2 regions of the Streptomyces sp. NPDC107522 genome follow, and region 1 is predicted to be linked to the other one. Evidence: riboswitches for the same ligand, from Rfam matches in the RefSeq annotation. Region 1 holds a riboswitch; the other holds the start of a gene.
The links. A riboswitch is a leader RNA that binds a small molecule or an ion and turns the genes downstream of it on or off. The one in region 1 is predicted to bind S-adenosylmethionine.

Region 1 (14,673 bases):
CCGTAGGCCCGGCCGTTCGCGGGACTCTGCGGGTCGTGTGTGGCTGGTCGCGCCCACGCGGCGGAGCCGCACATGGACACAGCCCCGCGCCCCTGAAGGTCGGACAGGACACCGCACATGAGAAAGAGCCGTCCCTCATGACCTCGACATCCAACCCCCGTGACCTCCGCGCCGAGTTGGAGAGCCTGACCACCGAGGCGTTCCGGCCGGAACTCGCCGAGATCGATCAGCTCCCCACCCTCGACATCGCCCGGCTCATGAACGCTGAGGACGCCTCCGTGCCGGGTGCCGTCGCCTCGCGGCTGCCGGAGATCTCCGCCGCCATCGACGCCATCGCGGAGCGCATGGCCCGCGGCGGCCGTCTCGTCTACGCCGGTGCCGGCACCGCCGGCCGCCTGGGTGTGCTCGACGCCTCCGAGTGCCCGCCCACCTTCAGCACCGAGCCGGGCCAGGTCGTCGGGATCATCGCGGGCGGTCCGGAAGCGATGGTCACCTCGATCGAGGGCGCCGAGGACTCCGCGGAACTGGCCCGGGCCGACCTCGACGCCCTGGCGCTCACCCCGGCCGACACGGTCGTCGGCATCTCCGCCTCCGGGCGGACGCCGTACGCGATCGGCGCGGTCCACCATGCGAGGGCGCGGGGCGCGTTGACGATCGGGCTGTCCTGCAATCCCGGCAGCGCCCTCGCCGCGGCGGCCGAGCACGGCATCGAGATCGTCGTGGGTCCGGAGCTGCTGACCGGCTCGACCCGCCTCAAGGCCGGCACGGCCCAGAAGCTGGTCCTCAACATGCTCTCGACGATCACGATGATCCGGCTCGGCAAGACGTACGGAAACCTGATGGTCGACGTGCGCGCCTCCAACGACAAGCTGCGGGCCCGCTCCCGCCGTATCGTCGCCCTGGCCACGGGCGCGGCCGACGCGGACATCGAGCGGGCGCTGACCGAGGCGGGCGGCGAGGTGAAGACGGCGATCCTGATCCTGCTGGCCGGCGTGGACGGGCCCACCGCCGACGGGCTGCTGTCCAGGGCGGGCGGTCATCTGCGGGCGGCGCTGAAAACAGCGGGGAGCTGAGTCAACTCCGTTGTTAGCGTGGGCGCATGACGGCTACGACGACGTTTCTTATCGGCGGCGACCTGGACGTACGACGGCTCGGGTTCGGGGCGATGCACCTGCGGCCCGATTCCGCCGAGACCCGTCCGGCCTGCCTCGCGGTCGCCCGGCGTGCCGTGGAGCTGGGTGTCACGCTGATCGACACGGCGCACATGTACGGCTGGGGCGCGAACGAGGATCTCCTGGCCGAGGCCCTGCACCCGTATCCGGAAGGGCTCGTGATCGCGACCAAGGTCGGCATCCGCCGCACCACCACCGGTGAGGGCTGGCGGCACGCGGGCGAGCCGGCCGATCTGCGCGCCCAGGTGGACGAGGCCCTGCGCCGCCTCCGGCTCGACCGCATCGAACTGCTCCAACTCCACCGCCTCGACCCGGGCGTACCGCTCGCCGACCAGCTCGGCGCCCTGGGCGACCTGCGCGACGAGGGCAAGGTGGGCCGGATCGGACTGTCGGAGGTGACGGTCGCCGAACTCGCCGAAGCGCGCGCCGTCGTGGACATCGCGAGCGTCCAGAACCGCTACAACCTCCTCGACCGCGAGCACGAACCCGTACTGAAGGCCTGCGAGGCGGCGGGCATCGCGTTCCTGCCGTGGCGGCCCGTGGCAGCGGGGACCTCGGGGGCGAGGGCCGAGATCGCCGCCGTGGCCAAGGAGGTCGACGCCACACCGACCCAGGTGGTCCTCGCCTGGCTCCTCGCCCACTCCCCGGTGATCCTCCCCATCCCGGGGACGACGAGCACCCCGCACCTGGAGGAGAACGTCGCGGCGGACGCCGTACACCTCAGCCGGGACCAGTACGACCGCCTGAACCGCGCCTCCGAGTCGCTCTGACGAAGCTTTCCCATTGAGGACAGAAACTGACCTCAATAACTCCTAACGTGGTCTCGACCGAGGGAGCAGGAAGCCCTGGACTCCGGAAACCCCTGGAGGGGACGAGACCATGCAGGACACCACGAACACCACCACCGCCACCCCCGCCGCCACCGACGAGCGCGCCGACCTGCTCCAAGCGCTGGCCAAGCACCGGCACTTCCTGCGCTTCACCACCCGCGACCTCACCGACGAGCAGGCCGGGCAGCGGACCACCGCCAGCGAGCTGTGCCTGGGTGGCCTGGTCAAACATGTCGCGTCGGTGGAGCGGCACTGGGCGGACTTCATCCAGCAGGGCCCGTCGGCCATGCCCGACTTCACCGCCATGACCGAGGCCGACTTCGCCAAGCGCGCCGACGAGTTCCGGATGCTGCCCGGCGAGACCCTGGAAGGCATCCTGGCCGACTACGCCGAAGTGGCCCGCCGCACCGACGAGTTGGTCAACAGCCTGTCCGACCTCAACGCGTCGCACCCGCTGCCCAAGGCCCCGTGGAACGAGCCCGGTGCCCGGTGGTCGGCCCGCAGGGTCCTGCTGCACGTGATCGCCGAGACCGCGCAGCACGCCGGTCACGCCGACATCATCCGCGAGTCCCTGGACGGCGCCAAGACCATGGGCTGACCCTCCGCAGACCCGGCAGACTGGCATCCATGAACCACGCACAACTGACGGCTCTGGGCCGAGCCCTCCGCCTCCTCGGCGAGCACGGCGAGGCCCTCACCGCCGACACCCCGGATGCCAGGCTGCACGAGGTCAAGGCGGACCTGCGCCGCGCCCTCGATCTCCTCGACGAGAGCGTCAGCACCGCCGCCCGCACCACCCGCTGCCCGGAGCACCCCGCCGGCCCGGTCGACCCCGCGGCCCCCGACCTCTGCCTGCTCTGCGAGACCCGCCGCCGAGCCGCCCGCCGCTCCGAGTTCAACGGCACCGGCCCCGCGGTCCCCCGCTCCCCCGAGCACCCCGCCCCCTCCCGCTACGGCGTCCGCGGCGACCGCCCCCAGCCCCAGCAGCGCTGGCTGCCGGAGCTGTGGAACGGCCAGGAGTGGCAGCTCTGCGGCACCCCGCGCCGCGACCGCCGGGAGGCCGAGCTGTATCTCGCCGCCCAGCGCCGCGGCCCGCGCCCCGCCATGGCCTACCGGCTCGTGCACGAGTTCACGGACTACGAGGTGCTGCGCGTCTGGGGTACGCCGGTGAAGGTCGACATCGAGCCGATGGGGAATCTGTAGCTACGACGTCGCCGCCGCCGCTTTCTCCGCAGTGCCCTCCGCCACCGGCGCCCCGGCGGCAGTCATCCCCTGCCGCGGAATGAACGACGCCACCACGAACGCCAGCAGCGCCGCCCCGGCGCCCACCGCCAGGACCACCTTGAAGGCGTTCTCGGACGGGAGGGCGTACCCGCCGAGGTTGGTCGTCATCTGGGCGAGGATCACGCCCGCGACCGCACTCGCCGTGGACGTACCGAGGGACCGCATCAGCGTGTTGAGGCTGTTCGCGGCGGCCGTCTCCGAGGCGGGCACGGCGCTCATGATGAGCGCGGGCATCGAGCCGTACCCGAAGCCGACGCCGGCGCCGATGACGCAGGCCACCAGGATGAAGTGCCAGACCTCCGACATCAGGACGATGTTGAGGCTGTAGCCGGCGGCCACGATGAGGACACCGGCCATGAGGGTGACCTTCGGGCCCTTGGTCCGGGAGAGGGCGGCCGAGAGCGGGGCCGTCGCCATCATCACCAAGCCCGACGGCGCCATGCACAGGCCCGCCACCAGCATCGACTTGCCGAGGCCGTAGCCCGTCTGCGCGGGGAGCTGGAGGATCTGCGGGATGACCAGGCTCATCGCGAACATCGCGAAGCCCACGGCGATCGAGGCCAGGTTGGTGACCAGTACCTGACGGCGGGCCGTCGTACGGAGGTCGACCAGCGGCTGCTCGGTGCGCAGCTCCCACCAGCCCCACGCCGCCAGGAGGACCACGGCCGCCGCGAACAGACCGAGCGTCGTCCCGCTGCCCCAGCCCCAGTCGGCGCCCTTGGAGATGGCGAGGAGCAGACAGACCAGCCCGGCCGCCATGCCGATGCCGCCGACCAGGTCGAAGCGGCCGCCCGTGCGCACCTTGGACTCGGGCACCGACAGCAGCACGCACACCAGCGCCACGACGCCCATCCCGGCCGACGTCCAGAACAGGACGTGCCAGTCGAAGTTGTCGGCGATCAGGGCGGCGGCGGGCAGACCGAGCGCGCCGCCGATGCCGAGGGAGGCGCTCATCAGGGCGGTGGCGGAGCCGAGACGCTCGGCGGGGAGTTCGTCGCGCATGATGCTGATGCCGAGCGGGATCACACCGGAGGCCAGGCCCTGGAGGACCCGCCCGAGGATCATCGGGACCAGCGACTCGCTCAGGGCGCAGACCACGGAGCCGCTCACCAGCAGCACGACGCTGACCAGCAGCATCCGCCGCTTGCCGTACATGTCGCCGAGCCGCCCCATCACCGGCGTGGCCACGGCCGCCGCGAGCAGCGTCGCCGTGACCGCCCAGGCGGTGTCCGACGCGGGGGCGTCGAGCAGCCTGGGCAGCTCCGGGACGATCGGGATGACCAGGGTCTGCATCAGCGAGACGACGATCCCGGCGAAGGCCAGCACCGCCACCACGGCGTTCGAGCTCGGCGGGGCGGAGCCTCCGTCCGGCTCGGCGGTACGGGTCGGTGCGTCGGACATGGGTCGGCCTCCGTCGGCATACGCGCGGGAATGACACCTAATTGACCGAGGCAACTTTAAGTCAGGTGATTGACTTACTCAACCGAGAGGGTTTCGCCCCTCCTGTTCCGTTCAGGCCTCCCGTTCCACGAACGACCGCACCCGCTGCTCGTCCAGCTCGTACACCGTCTCGTGGGCCCGGGGGTCGCGCGCATGGAAGGTGTGGAACATCGGCCCCGCCGCCCCGTCCAGCTCCACCAGCGAGGCCGACGCCCCGCGCACGGCTCGCTCCGTTCCGGGCGCGGCCGTCAGGTCGATGCGGTTGACCACGCCCGGCGTTACCCACACCGGCACCGACTCCAGCAGCCCGCAGAGCTGGAGGTGGTAGTGCCCGGTCAGCACGACCCGTACGTCACTGCCCCGGATCACCTCCGCCAGCTCGCCCGGGTTCCGCAATCCGAAGAACGGCTGGGTCGCCGAGATGTCGAGGCTGATCGGCGGGTGATGGAAGGCGAGGACGGTCCCGCGCTCGGCCGGGGTGCTCAACACACCCTTCAGCCACTCCAGTTGGCGCGCGCTCAGCTCGCCGTACACCTTCCCCGGCACCAGCGAGTCCAGCGTCACCAACCGCAGGCCCCCGACCGTGCTCACCGCGGCCCGCTCCGACGCCTCGGACTCCAGCACCACCTCCGGCTCGGGGTGCCCGCTGCCCAGCACCTTGCCGAAGGCGTCCCGCTCGTCGTGGTTGCCGGTCGTGCAGAACACCGGTGCCCCGAGCCGCCGGGCGAACTCGCCCACCAGATCCCGTACGGCCGTGTACGCCTCCACGGCTCCGTCGTCGGCGAGGTCCCCGGTGACGACGACCGCGTCCACGTCCCGGAGATGGCGCAGTTCGGCGAGCATCAGCCGCAGCGAATCGGTGGCGTTGACGCCGTACTTGTTGGGTGTGTCGGTGCGTTCGAGATGAGTGTCGGAGAGATGAAGGATTCTCATCTCTCCGACACTAGCCGCGAGTTGGGGCTCAGCTCAGGGTCTTCAGCGAGGCCGCGTCGTACGGCGCCAGCTCGTCGAAGCGGCCGGCCAGGACCTTCGCCGCCCACTCCGGGTCCTGGAGCAGCGCCCGGCCGACGGCGACGAAGTCGAACTCCTCGGCTTCGAGGCGGTCCAGGAGGTCGTCGATGCCCTTGACCGTGGAGCCCTCGCCCATGAAGGCGCCGATGAAGTCGCCGTCGAGGCCGACCGAGCCGACGGTGATGGTGGGCTTGCCGGTGATCTTCTTCGTCCAGCCGGCCAGGTTGAGGTCGGAGCCGTCGAACTCCGGGAGCCAGTAGCGGCGGGTGGAGGCGTGGAAGGCGTCGACGCCGGCCGCGGCGAGCGGGGTCAGGATGGCCTCCAGCTCCTCCGGGGTCTCGGCGAGCCGGGCGTCGTAGGCCTCCTGCTTCCACTGCGAGTAGCGGAAGATGACGGGGAAGTCGGGCGAGACCTTCTCGCGTACGGCGGCCACGATCTCCGCCGCGAACTTCGTACGGGCGACCGGGTCACCGCCGTACGCGTCGGTGCGGCGGTTGGTGCCCGCCCACAGGAACTGGTCGATGAGGTAGCCGTGGGCGCCGTGCAGTTCGACACCGTCGAAGCCGATGCGCTCGGCGTCCGCCGCGGCCTGCGCGAACGCGGCGATGACGTCGTCCAGGTCGCGCTGGGTCATCTCCTTGCCGGTGACCTCGTCCTCGCCGATACGAAGGCCGGAGGGGCCGACGGCGGGGGCCTCGGGGTAGGGCGACTGGCCCTCCTTGCGCACCATGCCGATGTGCCACAGCTGCGGCACGATCGTGCCGCCCGCCGCGTGCACGGCCTCGGCGACCTTCGCCCAGCCCGCCAGCTGCTCCTCACCGTGGAACCGCGGGACCCGGCTGCTCTGCCCGGCGGAATCGTGGCCGACGTAGGTGCCCTCGGTGACGATCAGGCCGACGCCCGCGGCGGCCCGGCGGGAGTAGTACGACAGCACGTCCTCGCCGGGGACGCCGCCCGGGGAGAACATGCGCGTCATCGGCGCCATCACGATGCGGTTGGGGACGGTCAGGCCGTTGATCACGGTCGGCCGGGACAGGATCTGGGCCGCACGGGAGGCGGAGGTCTCGGTGACGGTCACGCAGGGGCTCCTCGGGAGTGGCTGGGTCGGCCGGCGACTGGAAACCGGACGGTATGTGCGCACGCATTGTTGCAGCTACTTAAGCAACCGACTATGCGCTGCCCCACATTCCGCACCCCGCGGATCCCGACTGTGAGCCGGGCCACTCCCCCGCTCCGCCCCGCCCCCGAGAATGCCCCTATGCCGCAGTCCCCGCTGGTCTCCGCGAGCGAGCTGGAACGATCCTCCGTGGTCGCCAACAACACGATGAACCGCGAGCGCGGTCTCGCCGGAGTGAACAGTTACGCCCGTGAACTGGGCTTCGACGCCCTCGCCCGGCTCGCCGCCCGCCCCGCCGCCCCGTCCTGGCTGGACCTGTGCAGCGGGGAAGGCCGCGCCCTGCGCGAGGCCGCCTCGGCCCTGCCCGGTGACGCGGTACTCACCGGCGTCGACCTGGTCGGCCCGCTCGCCCCCACCCCGGCCCCGCCCACCGTGGAGGAGATCGTGACCTCCGTGTCCTCCTGGGCGCCGACCCGGACCTACGACCTGATCACCTGCGTGCACGGTCTGCACTACGTCGGCGACCAGCTCGGGCTTCTGACCCGCGCCGCCACCTGGCTCGGCCCCGACGGACTGCTGGCCGCGCACTTCGACCCGGAGTCGGTGCGCGGGCCCGACGGGTCGGCGGCGGGGCGGGCGGCGGTCGCGGCCCTGCGCGCGGCCGGGTTCCGGTACAGCGCCCGGCACCACCGGCTCACCCTGGACGGCGGGCGCGAGGTGACGCTCCCGTTCCGGTATCTCGGTGCCGATCCGGCCGCCGGGCCGAACTACACAGGGCAGCCCGCGGTCGGGTCGCACTACGCCCCCTGCTGAAACGCCCGAGGGCGGCACCCCCTGCGTGCGCAGGAAGTGCCGCCCTCGGTAAGGACGTTGATCAACCGTCAGGCCGATCAGAAGTCCATGTCACCGCCCGGCATGCCGCCACCGGCGGGCGCGGCGGCCTTCTCCGGCTTGTCGGCGATGACGGCCTCGGTGGTGAGGAACAGCGCGGCGATCGACGCGGCGTTCTGCAGCGCGGAACGCGTCACCTTCGCCGGGTCGATGATGCCCTCGGCGACCAGGTCGACGTACTCGCCGGTCGCGGCGTTCAGGCCGTGACCCGGGGTGAGGTTGCGGACCTTCTCCACCACGACGCCGCCCTCGAGGCCGGCGTTGACGGCGATCTGCTTCAGCGGGGCCTCGAGCGCGAGCTTCACGGCCTGGGCGCCGGTCGCCTCGTCACCCTCGAGCTCCAGCTTCTCGAAGACAGCGGTGGCCTGGATGAGGGCCACGCCACCACCGGCGACGATGCCCTCCTCGACGGCGGCCTTCGCGTTGCGGACGGCGTCCTCGATGCGGTGCTTGCGCTCCTTGAGCTCCACCTCGGTGGCGGCACCGGCCTTGATGACCGCGACACCGCCGGCGAGCTTCGCCAGGCGCTCCTGCAGCTTCTCGCGGTCGTAGTCCGAGTCGCTGTTCTCGATCTCGGCGCGGATCTGGTTCACACGGCCCGCGACCTGCTCGGAGGAGCCGGCACCGTCGACGATGGTGGTCTCGTCCTTGGTGATGACGACCTTGCGGGCCTTGCCCAGGAGGTCCAGGGAGGTGTTCTCGAGCTTGAGACCGACCTCCTCGGAGATGACCTCGCCACCGGTGAGGATGGCGATGTCGTTCAGCATCGCCTTGCGGCGGTCGCCGAAGCCCGGGGCCTTGACCGCGACGGACTTGAAGGTGCCGCGGATCTTGTTGACGACCAGGGTCGACAGGGCCTCGCCCTCGACGTCCTCGGCGATGATCAGCAGCGGCTTGCCCGACTGCATGACCTTCTCCAGCAGCGGGAGCAGGTCCTTGACCGAGGAGATCTTGGAGTTGGCGATCAGGATGTACGGGTCGTCGAGGACGGCCTCCATACGCTCCATGTCGGTGGCGAAGTACGCCGAGATGTAGCCCTTGTCGAAGCGCATACCCTCGGTGAGCTCCAGCTCCAGACCGAAGGTCTGGGACTCCTCGACGGTGATGACGCCTTCCTTGCCGACCTTGTCCATGGCCTCGGCGATGAGCTCACCGATCTGGGTGTCGGCGGCGGAGATGGAGGCCGTGGAGGCGATCTGCTCCTTGGTCTCGACGTCCTTCGCCTGCTCCAGCAGGGCGGCGGAGACGGCCTCGACGGCCTTCTCGATACCGCGCTTCAGGGCCATCGGGTTGGCGCCGGCGGCTACGTTGCGCAGGCCCTCCTTGACCAGGGCCTGGGCGAGAACGGTCGCGGTGGTCGTACCGTCACCGGCGACGTCGTCCGTCTTCTTGGCGACTTCCTTGACCAGCTCGGCGCCGATCTTCTCGTACGGGTCCTCGAGCTCGATCTCCTTGGCGATGGAGACACCGTCGTTGGTGATCGTGGGGGCGCCCCACTTCTTCTCGAGGACGACGTTGCGACCCTTGGGGCCGAGCGTCACCTTGACGGCGTCCGCGAGCTGGTTCATGCCGCGCTCGAGGCCGCGCCGCGCCTCCTCGTCGAACGCGATGATCTTGGCCATGTGAAGTGGTCCCTCCAGGACTGGGGGTGATTCCTTCGGACCGCGCCCGCGCCCGCGACGGACGGCACGCATGCCTCGTGGTTCCTTGCCCCACCTGGCCTGCGGGCCTCACCGACCCGGTCCTTCATTGTCACTCTCACCTTCAGAGTGCTAACGCCAATGATTAGCACTCGACCCAGGAGAGTGCAAGGCGCGCTCGCGAAGCGGGCGCTCGTCGAGGGGTGGCGGTCGGGCGACGGGCGGGCGCAAGCGGCTCTCGGGGATCGGGCGGGGCGGTCAGCCTCCGGCGAACAGGCTCCGAACAGGTCCCGAACGACCACCGAAGGGGCCCCGGACATGGCGAAGGGCCCGCACCCCGGAAGGTGCGAGCCCTTCGAAGAAGAACGTCGCTGAGTTGAGTCGACGCGTGCTTCAGCTGGTCGCCAGACGGACCATGTCCGCCTGCGGCCCCTTCTGGCCCTGCGAGATCTCAAAATCGACCCGCTGACCTTCCTCCAGGGTGCGGTACCCGTCCATCTGGATCGCGCTGTAGTGGACGAAAACATCCGCACCACCGTCGACCGCGATGAAGCCGTACCCCTTCTCCGCGTTGAACCACTTGACGGTGCCCTGAGCCATGCCTAACTCCCCTATTACTGGCCCTTGCACAGATCCACACTTCGCGGATCCGGGTCAGACCTCACCCCCCATCGGTCGGGGGCGTGCGCCGGAACGCGTCGACCGCGGCTGAATGTATCTGCCCAACTGCCGTCTGCAACAGGTCAATCGGACGAGAAATCCGGGCACGACCGGTCGGGAATGTGGGGACAATTCCCCTGACTTCAGGTCAAGTCGGACCCGGCAAAGGGAACAAAAGCCGCAAAAAACCCGCACACTTTGGCTACTTCTTGTCGGGCATACGGCAGAAATGAAGGGCTGCCGACCCGCGGATCGGCGGCATGTTCCCCAACTGTACCTCGCTCAACCACACAGAATTGCCCCCTCCGCTTCTCTCACGGAGGGGGCAATTCGATGAACTCTCAGTAACGCGAGTTACCGATGGTAATGATCGGTCATTCGGTCAGCCGCCGGCGACGGCCGGAATGATGGAGACACCCGCACCGTCCGGCGTCGCCGTCTCCAGCCCCTGCTCGAAACGGACGTCGTCGTCATTGACGTACACGTTGACGAACCGACGCAGCTTGCCCTGGTCGTCGAGAACCCGGGCGGCGATACCCGTGTGGTTCTTCTCCAGGTCGGCGATGACCTCGGCGAGGGTGGCGCCTTCGGCGCTCACTTCGGCCTGGCCACCCGTGTAGGTGCGCAGGATGGTGGGGATGCGGACGTTGACGCTCACGTGTGACCTCCGGTCAGCTAATCGCCCTCAGGGGCGCGGGGAACTGCGCGACCAGCCCCCCACGGCCCGCAGACGAAATCAATGGGACAGGCCCGTCAGACGAGACCCGCCTCGCGGAACGAGTCCAGGTTGGGACGAATGGTCGCAGTAAGCCCCGTACCGGCCACCGCATCCAGCGTCTTGAGTCCATCGCCGGTGTTGAGCACGACCGTGGTCAGGCTCGGGTCCAGAACCCCGTTCTCGATCAGCTTCTTCGTCACGCCCACCGTCACCCCACCGGCGGTCTCCGCGAAGATGCCCTCGGTCCTGGCAAGGACCTTGATCGCGTCGACGACCTGCTCGTCCGTCACGTCCTCCACGAACCCACCCGTGCGGCGCGCGATGTCCAGGACGTACGGCCCGTCGGCCGGGTTGCCGATGGCCAGCGACTTGGCGATGGTGTTCGGCTTCTGCGGGCGGACGACGTCGTGCCCCGCCTTGAAGGCGGTGGACACCGGCGAGCAGCCCTCGGCCTGCGCGCCGAAGATCTTGTACGGCTTGTCCTCGACGAGCCCGAGCTTGATCAGCTCCTGCAGACCCTTGTCGATCTTCGTGAGCTGGGAGCCGGAGGCGATCGGGACGACCAGTTGGTCGGGGAGCTGCCAGCCGAGCTGCTCGCAGATCTCGTACGCCAGGGTCTTCGAACCCTCCGCGTAGTACGGCCGCAGGTTGACGTTGACGAAGCCCCAGCCCTCGCCGGCCGGGTCGCCGATCAGCTCGGAGCAGAAGCGGTTCACGTCGTCGTAGTTGCCCTCGATGCCGACGAGCTCGCCGCCGTAGACCGCGGCCATGACGACCTTGCCCTGCTCCAGGTCGTGCGGGATGAACACGCAGGACCGGAAGCCCGCGCGGGCCGCCGCGGCGCCCACCGCACCGGCGAGGTTGCCGGTCGAGGAGCACGAGAGGGTCGTGAAGCCGAAGGCGCGCGCCGCCTCCAGCGCCTGGGCCACCACCCGGTCCTTGAAGGAGTGCGTCGGGTTACCGGAGTCGTCCTTCACATACAAACCGCCGGTGACGCCGAGCTCGCGCGCGAGGTTGTCGGCCTTGACGAGCTTGGTCCAGCCGGGGTTGAGGTTCGGCTTGTCCGCCACGTCCGCGGGGACGGGCAGCAGGGGGGCGTAACGCCAGATGTTCGCGGGTCCCGCCTCGATCTGCTTGCGGAGCTCCTCGGTGTCGTAGGCCGAGAAGTCGTACGCGATCTCCAGCGGGCCGAAACACTCCTCGCACGCGAAGACCGGGCCGAGCGGGACGCGGTGACCGCACTCGCGGCAGGACAGCGCCGCGGCGGGACCGAGGTCTACGGTGGAATCGGTGGTGCTTGCAACAGTCTGCACAGCCATGTGAGGCGAGGCCCTTTCTCCTCATCTTCCTCACGACGCATCTCGCCGTGAGACGGATTTGGCACCTTCCCTAGCCGGGAGCCTCGCGGAGCCGATCGACGGTGATGCGGTGATCGCTACGAGAGCCGACTGGAGGGTTGCCGGGGCTTCATCGGGCCGTTTCCCTCTGCCCCTCTGGATGAGCTGTATGCGGTTGTTAACAGCGGTTGACCCCGGACATGCGATGGTCATCCGCGTTGTTCAAGACTGTAACCGAAGGCCAGGACAGTTGAGATAGTCGTCCGAACCGCGAGATGGATCACACGGTCAGCAGATGTGATCACGAACAGTGAGGAGCCACAGACTGTGCTGGAAGAAGTCGAGCGCTGGCTGAGCACCCGCTCCTGGTCCGTGACCGATCGCCCACTGCACCAGCTCCTGGCCGCCAAGCAGCGTACGGGTCAGTCGGTCTCCGTCGTACTGCCCGCGCTCAACGAGGAGGAGACGGTCGGCGACATCGTCGCGGTCATCCGTCACGACCTCATGCAGCAGGTCCCGCTGGTCGACGAGATCGTCGTCGTCGACTCGGGATCCACCGACCGCACCTCCGAGGTGGCCGCCGCCGCGGGCGCGACCGTGGTGCACCGGGACGAGATCCTCCCGCGCATCCCGGCCGTGCCCGGCAAGGGTGAGGTCCTGTGGCGCTCGCTGCTCGTCACGAGCGGGGACATCGTCTGTTTCATCGACGCCGACCTGAAGGAGTTCTCCTCCGACTTCGTCTCCGGCATCGTCGGCCCGCTGCTCACCGACCCCGAGGTCGACCTGGTCAAGGGCATGTACGACCGTCCGCTCGGCGGGGCGGCCGGCCAGGGCGGCCGGGTCACGGAACTCATGGCCCGCCCGCTGCTGAACATGCACTGGCCGCAGCTGGCCGGATTCGTGCAGCCGCTCGGCGGCGAGTACGCGGCCCGCCGCTCCCTGCTGGAACAGCTCCCGTTCCCCGTCGGATACGGCGTCGAGCTGGGCATGCTGGTCGACGCCCTGCACCTGGTGGGCCTGGACGCCCTGGCGCAGGTGGACGTGGGTGTCCGCAAGCACCGCCACCAGGACGGGCAGGCCCTCGGCCGGATGTCCGCCGCGATCTACCGCACGGCCCAGCTGCGACTGGCCCGCGGCCACCTCATCCGTCCCTCCCTCACCCAGTTCGAGCGGGGCGAGGACGGGTTCGAGCCGCGCACGTACTCCGTGGACACGGAGGAGCGGCCGCCGATGGTGGAGATCGCGGAGTACGCGACGCGGAAGGTCGCGTGACGTCCGGCACAGGACGTACAGGCCGGTTACGCCGACCGTATGACGGCCGGTGCGGGCTGCGTCCCGGCCGTATACGGAACCCGCCACTGAGCGGAACCGCACGTTTGAGCGTTTCGGGGCCGGGCTAGGTTGAGGCGTATGGCTACCACGCAGGATGCGCAGGGTGCGGCCAAGGTGCTGGTCGCGTCGAACCGCGGCCCGGTCTCGTACGAAGTGCGCGACGACGGCTCGCTGCACTCCAAGAGGGGCGGCGGCGGAGTCGTCTCCGGGCTGTCGGCGATCGGGCCGGACGCCGGCGCCCTGTGGGTGTGCTCGGCGCTGTCCGACGGTGACCGCGAGGCGGTGCGGCGCGGGGTCGGCGAGGACGGCGTGCTGATGCTGGACATCCCGGCAGACGTGCACGCGGACGCGTACAACGGCATCGCGAACTCGGTCCTCTGGTTCGTCCACCACATGCTCTACCAGACACCGCTGGAGCCGGTCTTCGACGCTGAGTTCCGGCGCCGGTGGGCGTCGTACGAGACGTACAACCGCGCCTTCGCGGAGGCACTGGCCGGGCAGGCGGCGCCGGGAGCGGCGGTCCTGGTGCAGGACTACCACCTGACCCTCGTACCCGGAATGCTGCGCGAACTCCGCCCCGACCTGCGCATCGGCCACTTCTCGCACACGCCGTGGGCGCCGCCGGAGTACTTCCGGATGCTGCCCGACGACGTCGCCGGGCAGGTGCTGCGCGGGATGCTCGGCGCGGACCGGCTGGGGTTCCTCACGCGACGGTGGGCGAACGCGTTCGAGGCGTGCTGTGCCGAGTTCGCCGGGGGGCTCGGCGGGACCCGGGTCGGGGTGCACGGGCTGGGCGCGGACGCGGATTTCCTGCGGGCGCGTGCTCATCAGCCGGACGTGGCCGAGCGGATGACAGCGCTTCGGGACGAGATCGGCGAGGCGCCGGACGGAAGCGCCCGCAAGACGATCGTGCGGGTCGACCGGACCGAGCTGTCCAAGAACATCGTGCGCGGCCTGCTGGCCTATCGGCAGCTGCTCGACGACCACCCCGAGTGGCGCGAGCGGGTGGTGCACGTGGCGTTCGCGTACCCCTCGCGCCAGGACCTCGCGGTGTACCGCGACTACACGGCCGAGGTCCAGAGGGTGGCGGAGGAGATCAACTCCCGGTACGGAACGCCGGGTTGGACCCCGGTGGTCCTCCACGTCAAGGACGACTTCGCCCGCTCGCTGGCCGCGTACCGCCTGGCGGACGTGGCCCTCGTCAACCCCATCCGGGACGGCATGAACCTCGTCGCCAAGGA
Region 2 (15,214 bases), on a different contig from region 1:
GGGGCGAACCGGGCGTACTGCCGTAGCTGCGCGGGCAGTTCGCCGACGGTCAGCCCGCCGAACCCGTCGGACACGATCTGTACGACCTTGCGCCGTACGGCATCGGGCAGCGGACGGTCGAGCACCTCAGCGGCGCCGTCGCCCGGCCCCCCGCCTTGTGTCTCCACCATCCGTCACACCCCAATGCCTGTGCGGGATCCCCGTGGGGATCACCTGTACGGCAGCCCGCTCCCGTCAGGAGCCGGCGCCCGGCCTGTCCACGAGTTCCACCTTGTCCACTGCGTTGCACCAGCGGCAGCGCACCGACTCGATCGTCTCACTGAGCACCTCGCGCTCCTCGACCTTGGGCTCACCGGCCAGATCGAGGTGGACGTACTCCACGACCTTGGACGAGCGCGTCACGTCGAAGCGCGTGAGGTTGCCGCAGAGGGTGCAGCGCCACCGCGTCGTGGCGGTCGGCAGGGGAACCGTCATCGTGACCGTGCTCTTTCCTTCTAGGCTTTCCATTGTCCGCGACGCCCCGGGGGCTCCCCGGTACGTGTGGCTCGTAACCCTACGGCCTGGCGGGTACTCGCCGCCTGTCCGTCTCGGGCGGCGAGGCGGTCTGTGCGCGTGCGTCCCGTTACGTCATGCTCTGTATTCATGATCGGCAACTGGAGCGTGGCGCATTTCGGGACCCGGTTCGGCAGAGCGGGCCGGTCGGCCCGGTCGGTCCTCCGGTCGCCGGCGCCGGTGACGTACGGGCTGATCGCCCTGTGCTGTCTGCTCTTCCTGACAGGACCGGCGGCGGGGCTCAATCCGGCGTACGGCTCCGGCGAGGCGCTGCTCGCCGCGCAGCGGGCCTACTTCCACCGTTGGGGTGTGGTCCCCGCGGAGCTCTTCGAGGGGGCGCCACGGGCCGTCCTCACCCCTGCCACGGCCCTCTTCGTGCACGGCAGCTGGGTGCACCTGCTCGGCAACATGCTCTTCCTCTACGTCTTCGGCGTGATGACCGAGGAACGGATGGGCCGCGTCCAGTTCACGCTCTTCTACCTGGGCTGCGGCTACCTGGCCCTGCTGGGCTACGCGGCCGCCAACGACGACTCCGGCCAGTCCCTGGTCGGCGCGTCCGGGGCGATCTCCGCGGTCCTGGGCGCGTTCCTGTTCCTCTTCCCCGGGGCGCGCGTCACAAGCCTGCTTCCGTTCCTGCTCTTCCTGCCGCTGCGCTTCCCCGCCTGGGTCGTGCTGCCCTTCTGGGTGGCCCTGCAGTGGGTGGCGGCGGGGCGGGCCGACCAGGGGCCGGGGGTGGCGTATCTGGCGCACCTGGTGGGGTTCGGGGTGGGCTTCGGCTACGCGTGGGTGAGGTTCGGCCCTACGACTAGAGTGAAGTCCGCCCCTGCTCCGGCCTCCGAGGGAGAGAACCAGCCGTGATCACCGCGATCGTCCTGATCAAGACCAGCGTGGACCGGATTCCCGAGATCGCGGAGCGGATCGCTTCGCTGGAGAGCGTCAGCGAGGTCTTCTCGGTCACCGGGACGTACGACCTGATCGCCATGGTGCGGGTGAAGCAGCACGAGGACCTCGCCGAGGTCATCCCCGGCCGGATCAGCAAGATCCCCGGCGTGGAGGCGACGGACACGCACGTGGCGTTCCGGACGTACTCGCAGCACGACCTGGAGGCGGCGTTCGCGATCGGGCTGGACAGCTGAGACTCCGCCACCGCTCAGGATGAAGAGTTCTTCATCCTGAGCTCATCCGCGTCGCCGGGCGCCGGGGGCAGGATCGGCCGCATGGTCTTCTCGCACCGGATGGCGGCCCTGGCCGCCGTCGTGGCGATTCCGCTGGGTATCGCCGCGACCAGCTTCGCCCTCACCGACAAACCCGAGTCGCCGCAGGTCCCGCCCAAGGTGGAGCTGAACAGCGGCTCCCCCACCCCGACGCCCACCCGGCCCGCACCGACGCCGAGCGACGAGGTCGTGTCCCGGCCCCCGGTGACCGACAGCCCCGCGAGTGACGACGATGACGACGCAGGCGACCGGGAGACCGGAGACGACGACCGCGGCGAGCCCGGGGACGACGGCTGATCCGATGCGCCGGCGGATCTCCGCCCGGGTCCGCATTCTGCTCTGGCTGCTGCTCGTGATGACCGTCGGCCTGCTGTCCGTGGCCGCCACCACCCGCTCGATCCTGCTGCGGGACGTCGACCACCGGATCAACGCCGTGCTCGCCCAGGAGGCCGGCGAGTTCGCCAACTTCCAGAAGCGGGGCGTCGATCCCGAGACCGGGCGCCCGTTCACCGACCCGTCCAGGCTGCTGAAGGAGTTCCTGGTACGGCAGTACGCCGACCCGGACGAGGAGTTGCTCGGCCTGGTCGGCCGGGCGGGCCACACCCCCGCGCAGTTCTTCCAGGAGCGCGACATCCCCGTCGCCCTGCCGCTGCACAGGGACGACGACGCGCTGCGCCGTATCTACGACTCACCCGACTCCACCGGCACGCTGCACCGGGCGTCGGGCGAGATCCGCTGGGCGAAGGTCGCCGTCGCCCGGGCCGGCGGCGAGACGGAGGCCGCGTTCGTCGTCGCCTTCCACCCGGGGCGGGAGCAGGCCGCGGTGAACGACCAGTTCCGCGTCCTGCTCGCCATCTCCGGAGTCGCCCTGCTGCTGATGACCGGCATCGGCTGGGTGGTCGCCGGGCGGATCCTCAAGCCCGTACGGCTGGTGCGCACCGCGGCCGCGCAGCTCACCGAGCAGGACCTCACCCGCCGTATCCCGGTGCACGGGCGCGACGACATCGCCGCGCTCGCGGAGACGTTCAACGCCATGCTCGACCGGCTGGAGCGCGCCTTCGCCGCCCAGCGCGAGTTCGTCGACGACGCGGGCCACGAACTGCGCACGCCGATCACCATCGTGCGCGGGCACCTGGAGCTCATGGGCGACGACCCCGCCGAGCGCGAGGAGACGATACGCCTGGTCACCGACGAGCTGGACCGGATGAGCCGCATCGTCGAGGACCTGCTGCTGCTCGCCAAGGCCGAGCGCCCCGACTTCGTCGCCCCGGAGCCGGTGCAACTCGCCGAGCTCACCGCCGACGTCTACGTCAAGGCCCGCACCCTCGGCGGGCGGGACTGGCAGCTCGCCGAGGTGGCCGACGTCGAGGCCGAGCTGGACCCGCAGCGGATCACCCAGGCGATGGTCCAGCTGGCGCAGAACGCCGTGCAGCACACCGCGCCGGGGCAGACCGTCCGGATCGGCTCCCGCGCCGACGGCCAGGGCGTCGAGCTGTACGTCGCCGACTCCGGGCCCGGAGTCCAGCCGCAGGACGCCGAGGTGATCTTCGAACGGTTCCGCCGCGGCACGGCCCGGCGCGGCGCCCACGGCTCGGGGGCCGGGCTCGGCCTGTCGATCGTCCGGGCGATCGCCGAGGCGCATGGCGGCCGGGTGCGGCTGCGCGCCACCGAGGGCGGCGGCGCCACCTTCGCACTGGTACTGGGAGAGGCACAGACGTGACCCGCATTCTCATCGTCGAGGACGAGGAGCGCATCGCCTCCTTCGTCGAGAAGGGCCTGCGCGCCAACGGCTTCACCACGACCGTCGTCGGCGACGGCGAGGCCGCTCACGAGTACGCGCTGACCGGCAGTTTCGATCTGGTTGTCCTGGACATCGGGCTGCCCGGCCGCGACGGCTTCACGGTCCTGCGGGAACTGCGGGAGGCACGGGTGACGGTCCCGGTGATCGTGCTGACCGCGCGGGACTCCGTACGGGACACGGTGGCCGGTCTGGAGGGCGGCGCCGACGACTGGATGACCAAGCCCTTCCGCTTCGAGGAACTGCTCGCGCGGGTGCGCCTGCGGTTGCGTACGGCGGCCCGGGCGCCCGAGGTGACGGTGCTGCGGTCCGGCTCGCTCACCCTCGACCTGCGCACCCGGCGGGCGCGCGCCGGGGAGCGGACCGTGGACCTGACGGCACGTGAGTTCGTACTCCTGGAGCTGTTCCTGAGGCATCCGGGGCAGGTACTGTCCCGCGAGCAGATCCTGTCGCACGTGTGGGGCTACGACTTCGATCCCGGATCGAACATCGTGGACGTGTACGTACGGGCGCTGCGCAAGAAGCTGGGCGCCGAGCAGCTGGAGACGGTACGGGGCATGGGGTACCGGCTCCCCGCGTGAAGTTCTCTTCATGTGCGGCTCATCGACCGCTCACCGCCCGGGTGAACCCTCGATGACGTGACCCTGAACCTCCGTCTGAGCGCGGCGCTCTGTGTGGCGCTCTCCCTGTGCGCACTGCTCGCGGTGCCCGGCAACTTCCCCGGCCTCGGCGCCGACGCCCGCCTCACCCTCGCCGTGTTCGCCCTGGCGACCTGCGCCTGGATCGCCACGCCGGTCGACGACACGTACATCGCGCTGGGCGCCGGACTCGCACTGACGGTGACCGGGGTGATCAGCAGCGACACCCTCTTCGGCACCCTGGGCGACTCCACGGTGTGGCTGCTGATCTGCGCCTTCGTGCTGGCGGCGGCGGTGACCCGGACCGGGCTCGCGGGGCGGGCGGCGGCGTTCCTGGTCGGCGGGGCACGCACCGTACGGCAGCTCGTGCACCTGACCACCGCCGCCCTGGTCGTCACGGCGTTCGCGGTGCCGGCCACCTCGGGGCGGGCCGCCCTCGCGCTGCCGGTGTTCCTCGCGCTCGCCAAGGCGCTGGCCGGCCGCAGGCGGCTGGTCGTGATGCTGGCACTGCTGTTCCCGACCGTGATCCTGCTGTCGGCGGTGGCGACACTGATCGGGGCGGGCGCGCATCTGATCACCGTGTCGGTGCTGTGGCAGGCCACCGGTGACCGGATCGGCTTCACCGAGTGGCTGCTGCTCGGCCTGCCCCTGGCCGTGGCGTCGTCCCATCTGGCCGCCGAGGCGGTCCTCCTGACGGCCACTCGGCGCGCGGACCGAAAGGGTGCCGTGCGCATCACCCCCGAGCAGATCCAGGAGCACAGCGACCATCCGGTCACCGGCTCCTGGACGCAGGCCGAGAAACGCTGCGCCCTACTGCTCGGCACGGTCGTCCTGCTGTGGTGCAGCGAGCCGCTGCACCGGGTACCGCCCGCGGTCGTGGCGCTGATCGGCGCGGTGGTGGCCGCCTCGCCGGCCCTCGGCACCGTGCGTCTGAAGGACGCGCTGAAGACGGTCCCCTGGTCGCTGCTGCTGTTCATGGCCGCGACGATGGCGATGGGCGTCGCGCTCGCCGACTCCGGGGCCGCGAAGTGGCTGGTCGACGGGCTGCCCGGTGGAGTCGGCCCGGTGTTGTTCCTGATCGCCGTGATCGCGGTCAGCACGGCGGCCCACCTCGTCCTCCAGTCCCGCTCGGCCCGCTCCTCGGTCCTGGTCCCGCTGGTCGTCGCGGCCGCCGTGGGCTCCGGGGTCAACCCGGTCGCCGCCGCACTCGCGTCCACCGCGGCGGCCGGTTTCTGCCACACCCTCCCGGCCTCGGCGAAGCCGGTCACCCTCTTCTCCGACATCCCGGGGACGCCCACCTACACCCCGCGCGACCTACTGCGCCTGTCCGCCGTCCTGGCCCCGCTGACGGCCGCCCTCGTCCTGCTGTTCGCCGTGGCGGTGTGGCCGCTGCTCGGCGTGCCCGTGACGCGATGAGAGGGCCGCGATGGGTCGTCGGTTGTCTGCTGCGCCGTCGTGGCTGGTCGCGCAGTTCCCCGCGCCCCTCAAGAGGGCGTTGCCGCCGTACGCATCCGATCTGCTTAGGAGACCTCCGATGCTGACCCGAGTCGTCGTAGCCCCCAGCGGCTTCAAGGAGTCCCTGTCCGCCCAGGCCGCCGCCGACGCCATCGCGGACGGCGTCCGCCGGGTCCTGCCGGACGCCGTGCTCGACCTGATCCCCCTGGTGGACGGCGGCGAGGGCACGGCCACCGCACTGGCCGCCGCTACCGGCGGACGGCTCGTCGCACTGCCCGCCACGGGCCCGGTCGGCGAGCCGGTCGGCACGCACTTCGCACTGCTGGGCGCCGGAGACACCGCAGTCGTGGAGATGGCCGCGGTCGCGGGCCTCTCCCTCGTCCCACGCGCCCTGCGCGACCCGGGCGCCACGACGACGTACGGCGTCGGCGAACTGATCCGCGCCGCGCTCGACACGGGCGTACGGCGGATCCTGATCGGCTGCGGCGACTCGGGTACGTCCGACGGCGGCGCTGGCGCGCTCCAGGCCCTCGGCGCCCGGCTGCTGGACGCCGACGGCTTCGAACTCCCTCGCGGGGGACGTGAGTTGACGCGACTTGCGCGGATCGACCCCGCCGGCCTGGACCCGCGCCTGCGGGACGTGGAGCTGCTCGTCGCCTGCAACCCGTACAACGTGCTGTGCGGCGAGCGCGGCGTGGCCCGCGTCTTCGGCCCGCAGAAGGGGGCGACGCCCGCGCAGGTGGAGGAGCTGTCGGCGGGGCTGGAGAACTGGGCGCGCGTCCTCACCTGCGATCTGGGGATCGTGGACACGGACTTGTACGCCGGCCCCGGCACCGGCGCCTCCGGCGGCCTGGGCGCGGGCCTCGCCGCGCTGGGCGCCCGACTGCTCCCGCGCTTCGACGTGCTCCTGGACCACCTCGACCTGGACGCCCGCCTCGCGCGCGCCGACCTGGTCGTCACCGCCGAGGGCGCCCTGGACCACCAGACGCCCCGCGGCAAGGTCCCGGCCGAAGTGGCCCGCCGGGCCAAGCTGTACGGCCGCCCGGTGCTCGTGCTGGCGGGCACGCTCGGCGAGGGCGCGCACGACGTGCCGGGCGTGGACGCGTTCAGCGGGATCCTGCCGGCGCCGATGGCCCTGGCGGAGGCCCTCGTCCGGGCCTCCGAACTCCTCACGGACGCCACCGAACGCGCCCTGCGGATGATCCTGCTGGGCGCCCGGCTACCGGTTCACGCCGACGTGTCCGGAACGCAACGCCCGTCCTCCGTACGGTAGTTCCACTTCGCCCCGTCGGTCACGAGCTCCTTCACGGCGTTCACGAACCGCTCCACGTGCTCGTCCGGCGTACCGGCCCCGAAGCTCACCCGGATCGCGTTGAGGGACTTCTCGCCGGGCGCCGCCTCCGGAGCACCGCACTCGCCCTGCGTCTGCGGGTCGCTGCCCAGCAGCGTCCGGACCAGCGGGTGGGCGCAGAACAGGCCGTCGCGCACCCCGATGCCGTACTCGGCGGAGAGGGCGGCGGCGAAGTGGGAGCTGTTCCAGCCGTCGACGACGAAGGAGATCACGCCGACGCGGGGGGCGTCGTCGCCGAAGAGGGAGAGGATCCGGACCTCGGGCACCTCGGCGAGCCCTGCCCGCACCTTCTCGATCAGGTACTGCTCGCGGGCGACGAGCTGGTCGAAGCCCGCCTCGGTGAGGGCCTTGCAGGCGGAGGCGATGGAGTAGGCGCCGATGACGTTCGGGGAGCCGGCCTCGTGGCGGGCGGCGCTCTCGTGCCACTCCACGTCCACTCCCCCGTCCTCGCGCCGGGCGACCTTGCGGCTCGCGCCGCCGCCCGCGAGGTACGGCTCGGCCTCGCTCAGCCAGTCGGCGCGGCCGGCCAGGACGCCGGAGCCGAAGGGGGCGTACAGCTTGTGGCCGGAGAAGGCGACCCAGTCGACGTCGAGGTCACGGACGCTCACCGGGTGATGCGGGGCCAGCTGGGCGGCGTCCAGGACGATCCGGGCGCCGTGCGCGTGGGCGGCGGCCGCGAGCTCGCGTACGGGCCACAGCTCGCCGGTGACGTTCGAGGCGCCGGTGACGCAGACCAGGGCCGGGCCGTAAGGGTCGCGGTCGGCGAGGGCGCGCTCGAGGGTCTCGACGGCCTGGCGCGGGGTGCGGGGCGCGTTGAGGTAGGTTACGCGGGCGTCGCGCCAAGGCAGCAGGGAGGCGTGGTGCTCGGTCTCGAAGACGAAGACCTGGCAGTCGGCCGGGAGGGCGGCGGCGAGGAGGTTGAGCGAGTCGGTGGTGGAGCGGGTGAAGACCACCTGGTCCGTGTCCCGGCAGTCGAGGAACTCGGCGACCGTCCTGCGGGCGTTCTCGAACAGGTCGGTGGAGAGCTGCGAGAGGTAGCCGGCGCCGCGGTGGACGCTGCCGTAGTACGGAGCGTAGGCGGCCACGTCGTCCCAGACGCGCTGGAGGGCGGGCGCGCTGGCGGCGTAGTCGAGCGCGGCGTAGGTGACCTCGCCGCCGGTGACGAGCGGGACGGTGACATCCCGGCCCAGAACGGGCAGCGGGGAGCAAACGGACTGGGCGGCGGCAGCGGTGGCGACAGACATGGCGAACTCCCGTGAGGGGCATGCGAGTTGAAGGCATGCAGAGAAGAGAAAAAGGGTGCGCGGAGGCGGGGCTCGGCGGCCCTATCGCATTCGCTTGCTCACGGAAGACTCCCTCGAACGACCAGGACCCCTGGCTTCGAGAGGGGCCCGCGCTTGCCGTAGACCTCGCTGCCTACGGCCTGGTCTTCACCCGGGGCACCCCGCCACGGACGGAGGGTTGCCGGACAGTCGGCCGGGGCCTCATGACTGTCACTCATGACCTGGTCAAGAACGTACGTGAAGTGATCGCGGTCCCGCAACCCGTGTCCGAATTACGGGACCGCCCTTCCGCGCTATGCGTTGCTGGCCGCCACCCAGCGGTCGAGGGTCCGCTTGGCCGCCCCGGAGTCGATCGACTCCGCCGCCTTCGCCATCCCGGCCCGGATCTGCTCGGTGAGCGAGGCGTCCGTCGGGTTCAACGCCACCAGCGCGGCAGCCGAGTTCAGCAGTACGGCGTCCCGGACGGGCCCCGTCTCGCCGTTCAGCAGGCGCAGCGCCACGTCGGCGTTGTACGAGGCGTCAGCGCCCCGCAGCGCCTCCACCGGCACCAGCTCGATGCCGACGTCCCGCGGGTCGAAGGCCTCCTCGGTCACCTTGCCGTCGCGCACCACCCACACCCGGGACGTGGACGTCGTCGTGAGCTCGTCGAGGCCGTCGTCACCGCGGAACACCAGCGAGGAGTTGCCGCGCTCGGCGAAGACGCCCGCGACGATCGGCGCCATGAGCGGGTCCGCCACGCCGACCGCCTGGGCCTTCACCTTCGCCGGGTTGGTCAGCGGACCGAGGACGTTGAAGGTGGTCCTGATGCCCAACTGGCCTCGCGCGGCCGCCACATGGCGCAGTGACGGATGGAACTTCACCGCGAAACAGAAGGTGATCCCGGCCTCCTCCGCGACCTCCGCCACCCGCTGCGGCGTCAGCTCAAGATTGACGCCGAGCTTCTCCAGCACATCCGAGGCGCCCGATGCCGAGGACGCCGCCCGGTTCCCGTGCTTGACGACCTTGGCACCCGTGCCGGCGATGACGATCGACGACATCGTGGAGATGTTCACCGTCTTCGCGCCGTCGCCGCCCGTACCGACGATGTCGACGGTCGGGCCCGACACCTCGATCACGTTCGCGTGCTCGTACATCGTCCGGACGAGACCCGCGATCTCCTCGACGGTCTCTCCCTTGGCCCGCAGCGCCACCACGAAGCCGGCGATCTGCGCGTCCGTCGCCTCGCCGCGCATGATCAGGTCCATCGCCCACGCGGTGTCGTCGGCGGTCAGGTTCCGGCCGTCCAGCAGGCCGTTCAGCAGCAGGGGCCAGGAACGGCCCGCCGCGGTGTCGCCTCCAGCGGGGGTCACAGCGCTCATAAGCCGCTCCTGGGTCAGGCGTCCCGCACTACGGGACGAGAATCTCAACGAGGTCCACCCTATCCAGCCACGGGGCATGAAGAAGGGCCCCGTCCGGTCTTCGGACGGGGCCCTTCAACGTGGCGTGGCTGAACGGTCCTGGCAGGGTCGCGGTTCCCCGCGCCCCTTTTAGGGGCGCGGGGAACTGCGCGACCAGCCTCGACGGAGCCGCAGACGACAACCGACACAACGCGGCACTACCAAACGCGGCGCTACCAGCGGAGCGTCAGTGGTGGCCGTGGCCGCTCGTGATCTCCTTGTACTCCTCGACGGTCGGCTTGGGAATCTGGCCGTCCTCGCCGAAGTACGCCTTGCTGAGCTTGGCGCGCAGCTTCTCGGAGCCCTTCACCTTGCGCTCGACGCCGTTCTCGTCGACCGTCGGGCCGATCTCGAGCGGCTTGTACTGCTCGTGCGCGGTGAGGGTGTGCAGCGCGTCCTGGCTGAGCGGCTCGTGCACCTCGATGAACTCACCGTGCGGCAGGCGCTTGATGATGCCCGACTCGCGGCCGTGCAGCACCTTGTCCTTGTCCCGGCGCTGCAGGCCGAGGCAGATCCGCCTGGTGATGATGAACGCGAGGACCGGTCCGGCGAAGAACCCGATCCGGACGAACCAGGTGACCGCGTTGATCGACAGGTGGAAGTGGGTGGCCCACAGGTCGTTGCCACCGCCGACCAGGCCGATCATGTACACGGTGATCCAGGCGACACCGAACGCGGTACGCGTCGGGGCGTTGCGCGGACGGTCCAGGATGTGGTGCTCGCGCTTGTCGCCGGTGACCCAGGACTCGATGAACGGGTAGACCGCGATCGCCGCCAGGACCACACCGAAGAGCACCAGCGGGATGAACACACCCAGGACCAGCGTGTGGCCCCAGAGGTTGATCTCCCAGCCCGGCATGTAGCGGACCAGACCCTCGGCGAAGCCCATGTACCAGTCGGGCTGGGCGCCGGTGGACACCTGGTCGGGACGGTAGGGGCCCATCGCCCAGATCGGGTTGATCTGGGCGACCGCCGCGATGGCCGCGATGACACCGAAGACCAGGAAGAAGAAGCCTCCGGCCTTGGCCATGTAGACCGGCAGCAGCGGCATGCCGACGACGTTCTTGTTGCTCTTGCCGGGGCCCGCGAACTGCGTGTGCTTGTGGTAGAAGACCAGGATCAGGTGGCCGACGACCAGGCCGAGCATGATGCCCGGCAGCAGCAGGATGTGGATCGAGTAGAAGCGGGCCACGAAGTCGACGCCCGGGAACTCGCCGCCGAACAGGAAGAACGAGATGTACGTGCCGACGATCGGCATGGACAGGATCGCGCCCTCGGTGAAGCGCACACCCGTACCGGAGAGCAGGTCGTCCGGGAGCGAGTAGCCGGTGAAACCGGTGAACATGCCCAGGACGAACAGCAGGAAGCCGAACAGCCAGTTGATCTCACGCGGCTTGCGGAACGCGCCGGTGAAGAACACGCGCATCATGTGCACGAACATGCCGGCGAGGAAGATCAGCGCGGCCCAGTGGTGGATCTGCCGGATGAGCAGACCACCGCGCACGTCGAAGGAGATGTGCAGGGTCGAGCTGAACGCCTCCGACATGAGCTGTCCCTGGAGCGGGACGTAGGAGCCGTGGTACTCCACCTCGTTCATCGACGGGTGGAAGAACAGCGTCAGGTACACACCCGTGAGGATGATGATGATGAAGCTGTAGAGGCAGACCTCACCCAACATGAACGACCAGTGGTCGGGGAAGATCTTGCGCATGTTGGCCTTGGCCAGGGAGTAGATCCCCAGCCGGCCGTCGGCCCAGTCGGCGACGCGCTCGCCGGCCGGTGCCTTCCCGCGAGAGCGGGACTCGGGGGTCGTCGTAGTGCTCATCCGCGCTCCCAGAAAGCAGGACCGACGGGCTCTTCGAAGTCGCCGAGCGCCTCGAGGTAGCCCTCGTCGTTCACGCCGATGCGCAGCTGCGGCAGGGCGTGACCGGCCGGGCCGAAGATCACTCGGGCACCGTCGGAGAGGTCGAAGGTGGACTGGTGGCAGGGGCAGAGCACGTGGTGCGTCTGCTGCTCGTACAGGGAGATCGGGCAACCGACGTGGGTGCAGATCTTCGAGTACGCGACGATGCCCTCGTGCGACCACTCGAGCTCGCGCTTGTCCTTGATGTCGTCGGGCTGGAGCCGGACGATCATCAGGGCGGCCTTGGCGATCTCGTTCTGGAAGTCGTGGTCGTGCTCCTCCAGGCCCTCCGGCTTGGCGAAGGTGAGGGAGCCGACCGCGACGTCCGAGGGACGCAGCGGCTCGTTGGTGTTCATGTTGACGAGCAGCTTGCCCTTGGACCACAGGGTGTGGCGCAGCTTGGTGCCGGGCAGCGGGCCGAGGTCACGCAGCAGGACGACACCGGAGAGCGGGAACAGGGCCAGCGCGCCGAGCATCGTGTTGCGGACCAGCTTGCGGCGACCCAGCGCGGACTCCTTGGCGCCCTGCTTGAAGTCGGCCATGACCTTGGCCTTGACCTCGGGCGACGCCTCGATCGGGTGCCGGTCGTCCGCGACCTCCACGTCGGACATCAGGGTGCGGGCCCAGTGGACCGCGCCCGCGCCGATGCAGAACAGCGCCGCACCGAGGGTCAGACCCAGCGCGAAGTTCAGCGCGTTGAGGTGACCGATCGGGAAGACGAAGACCGACTTGTCGTGCGGGATCGCGACGTACGAGGCGATGAAGCCGACGGTGGCCAGCATCGACACCGTGAACAGCAGGGCGACCGTGCGCTCGGACCGCTTGGCGGCCCGCTCGTCGATGTCCTGGATCCGGTGCTCGTGGGGCGGCAGGCCGGGGTCGGCGAAGGGGTCCTTCTCGTCCGCTACCGCAACGGTGACGTCCTGCTCAGCGGGCAGGTTCTCTTCTGGAATGTCTTGGCTACTCATGACTTCTTGGCCTTTGCGGTCCGAGCGGCGACCCAGACGGCGACCGCGATCAATGCGCCGAGACCGAAGATCCAGGCGAAGAGGCCCTCACTGACCGGGCCGAGGCCGCCCAGCTCCAGACCGCCCGGGTTGACCGTCTCATCGCTGTTGACCGCGTTCAGGTACGCGATGATGTCCTTCTTGTTCTGCTCCGACAGCGTGGTGTCGGGGAACGACGGCATGTTCTGCGGGCCGGTCTCCATGGCCTCGTAGATGTGCTTCGGGTCGACGCCCTCGAGCGTCGGCGCGTACTTGCCGTGCGTCAGCGCGCCACCCTTGCCGGTGAAGTTGTGGCACTGGGCGCAGTTGTTGCGGAAGAGCTCGCCGCCCTTGGCGATGTCCGCTCCCTCGGGGCCGTACTGCTCCTCGGTCGGGATGGACGGACCGGCGCCCAGCGAGGCGATGTACGCCGCGAGCTGGTCGATCTCGGCCTGCGAGTAGATGTTCTTCTTCCGCGGGACCTGGGCGCCCTGGGAGGTGGCGGCCGGCATACGGCCCGTCGAGACCTGGAAGTCCACGGCCGCGGCGCCGACGCCCACGAGGCTCGGACCGTCGGAGGTGCCCTGACCGCCGGTTCCGTGGCAGCTGGCGCAGCCGACGGTGTAGAGCTTCTTGCCCTCCTCGATGGTGAGGGACTGGGCGGTTTCCTCGGCCTGCGCCTTGTCCGCGGGAGCGAACACGGCGTACAGCCCCCCCGTGCACGCCAGCGCGAGGAGTAGGACGACGACCGCCGCCAGCGGATGGCGTCGTCGTGCGGAGAGCTTTTTCACGGATTACCCCGGTGTCAGGATCTTCTGCGTCGATGCTTGCGGTAGGTGCGTTGTGGAACGCGGCGCGGGATCGGGCCCGGCTACTTGATCATGTAGATCGTGGCGAAGAGGCCGATCCAGACGACATCGACGAAGTGCCAGTAGTAGGACACGACGATCGCGGCGGTCGCCTGTTCGTGGGTGAACCTCCTGGCCGCGTAGGTGCGCCCGAGGACGAACAGGAAGGCGATGAGGCCGCCCGTCACGTGCAGGCCGTGGAAGCCGGTGGTCAGGTAGAAGACCGAGCCGTACGGGTCGGACGAGAGCGAGAGGCCCTCGTGCTTGACCAGCTCGGTGTACTCGTACACCTGACCGCCGATGAAGATCGCACCCATGATGAAGGTGACGATGAACCAGCCCCGGAGCTTCTTGACGTCACCGCGCTCGGCGGCGAACACGCCGAGCTGGCAGGTGAGGGAGGAGAGCACCAGGATCGTGGTGTTCGTCGCCGAGAACGGGAAGTTCAGGAAGTCGGCCTTCTCCTTCCAGAACTCGGGCCCCGTCACCGATCGCAGGGTGAAGTACATCGCGAAGAGGGCCGCGAAGAACATCAGCTCGGAACTCAGCCAGATGATGGTTCCGACGCTGGTGAGGTTCGGCCGGTTGACCGACGGGTGCGCGTGACCCTTGTCTACTGTCGTTGCTGTCGCCACGACCGACATTATGTCGGTCGCTTATCCCGCCCTCACTCCGGGGGGTGCCGTTCGGAGTGTCTTCCCCGTTCATACCGGTGTTGACGTGGTGTTCAAGGGAGTAGCATCCGGGCCAACAGGCCTGTCCTTACGACGCTGACGTCACGGAGGAACAATGCAGCCGACCGCCACGGTGCTGGTCTACAGCGACGACTCCAACACCCGCGAGCAGGTGAGGTTGGCGACGGGGCGGAGGCCTGCTCCGGATGTGCCGGTGGTGGAGTTCGTGGAGTGTGCGACTCCTGGTGCCGTCATCAAGGAGCTGGACAAGGGCGGGATCGACGTCTGTGTGCTGGACGGTGAGGCCGTGCCGATGGGGGGCATGGGGGTCTGCCGGCAGATCAAGGACGAGGTCTTTAACTGCCCGCCGGTGCTGCTGCTCATCGGGCGCCCTCAGGATGCGTGGCTCGCTACCTGGAGCCGGGCTGAGGCGGCTGTGACGTTGCCTGTGGAGCCGGTGGAGTTCGCGGCGGCGTTGGCTTCCCTGTTGCGGACGAAGAGGCTTCAGAGCGCCTAGGAGCTCGGTTCAACAGGTTTTGCGGCGGCTGCGGGTGATCCGTGGCTTGTCGCGCCGTTCCCCGCGCCCCTGGGGACGCTGCCCCTGGGGGCGTTCACACGCTCTGTGGTCTCAGCCTTGCCCTCTCCGACGGGCTCGGGCCGTCGGGGGTGCCGCCCAGCAACGCGCTGCCGTTGCGCCACTTCTTCCAGTCCAGGTTCCAGTCGCCGAAGCCGTTGCCGAAGGGGGCCATCGTGTCGCCGCCCGAGTTGACGACCTGGACGATGTCCCCCTCGCTGATGGTGTCGTAGAACCACGCGGCGTTGCCGGTGCTCATGCCCGTGCAGCCGTGGCTGACGTTGGCGTACCCCTGGGAGCCGGTCGACCAGGGGGCGGCGTGGACGTACTCGCCGCTGTTGGTGACCCTGACCGAGTGGTGGACGGTCAGGTCGTAGAAGTCCGAGGCGCCGATGCTCGCGCTGGTCATGCGAACGGTACCTTCCTTGGCCAGTACGACCTTGACGCCGTTGCGGGTGTCATAGCCGGGCTTGCCCGTGGTGACCGGTATCTCCCTGATGAC

Region 2: linked by a shared signal. The riboswitch ahead of ACZ7L6_RS26840 (aminotransferase class V-fold PLP-dependent enzyme) and the one ahead of thrC (threonine synthase) in region 1 are both predicted to bind S-adenosylmethionine.

What each region holds. Positions count from the first base shown of each region.
Region 1 covers NZ_JBVKAU010000006.1:152,463-167,135, reverse strand. The annotation lists gene murQ (N-acetylmuramic acid 6-phosphate etherase) at 138-1,073, shown strand; gene ACZ7L6_RS21055 (aldo/keto reductase) at 1,100-1,942, shown strand; gene ACZ7L6_RS21050 (DinB family protein) at 2,052-2,600, shown strand; gene ACZ7L6_RS21045 (hypothetical protein) at 2,630-3,205, shown strand; gene ACZ7L6_RS21040 (MFS transporter) at 3,206-4,687, opposite strand; gene ACZ7L6_RS21035 (metallophosphoesterase family protein) at 4,799-5,659, opposite strand; gene ACZ7L6_RS21030 (NADH:flavin oxidoreductase) at 5,688-6,815, opposite strand; gene ACZ7L6_RS21025 (class I SAM-dependent methyltransferase) at 6,996-7,667, shown strand; gene groL (chaperonin GroEL) at 7,745-9,367, opposite strand; gene ACZ7L6_RS21015 (cold-shock protein) at 9,779-9,985, opposite strand; gene ACZ7L6_RS21010 (MoaD/ThiS family protein) at 10,428-10,703, opposite strand; gene thrC (threonine synthase) at 10,799-12,082, opposite strand; SAM riboswitch class I at 12,101-12,267, opposite strand; gene ACZ7L6_RS21000 (glucosyl-3-phosphoglycerate synthase) at 12,428-13,372, shown strand; gene ACZ7L6_RS20995 (alpha,alpha-trehalose-phosphate synthase (UDP-forming)) at 13,511-14,673, shown strand, end outside.
Region 2 covers NZ_JBVKAU010000008.1:351,709-366,922, forward strand. The annotation lists gene ACZ7L6_RS26795 (NYN domain-containing protein) at 1-170, opposite strand, end outside; gene ACZ7L6_RS26800 (hypothetical protein) at 235-474, opposite strand; gene ACZ7L6_RS26805 (rhomboid family intramembrane serine protease) at 643-1,410, shown strand; gene ACZ7L6_RS26810 (Lrp/AsnC family transcriptional regulator) at 1,407-1,688, shown strand; gene ACZ7L6_RS26815 (small secreted hydrophilic protein) at 1,770-2,063, shown strand; gene ACZ7L6_RS26820 (sensor histidine kinase) at 1,999-3,486, shown strand; gene ACZ7L6_RS26825 (response regulator transcription factor) at 3,483-4,145, shown strand; gene ACZ7L6_RS26830 (SLC13 family permease) at 4,203-5,618, shown strand; gene ACZ7L6_RS26835 (glycerate kinase) at 5,737-6,930, shown strand; gene ACZ7L6_RS26840 (aminotransferase class V-fold PLP-dependent enzyme) at 6,885-8,252, opposite strand; SAM riboswitch class IV at 8,397-8,513, opposite strand; gene trpD (anthranilate phosphoribosyltransferase) at 8,585-9,649, opposite strand; gene qcrB (cytochrome bc1 complex cytochrome b subunit) at 9,915-11,552, opposite strand; gene qcrA (cytochrome bc1 complex Rieske iron-sulfur subunit) at 11,549-12,598, opposite strand; gene qcrC (cytochrome bc1 complex diheme cytochrome c subunit) at 12,595-13,407, opposite strand; gene ctaE (aa3-type cytochrome oxidase subunit III) at 13,488-14,108, opposite strand; gene ACZ7L6_RS26870 (response regulator) at 14,254-14,655, shown strand; gene ACZ7L6_RS26875 (L,D-transpeptidase) at 14,750-15,214, opposite strand, start outside.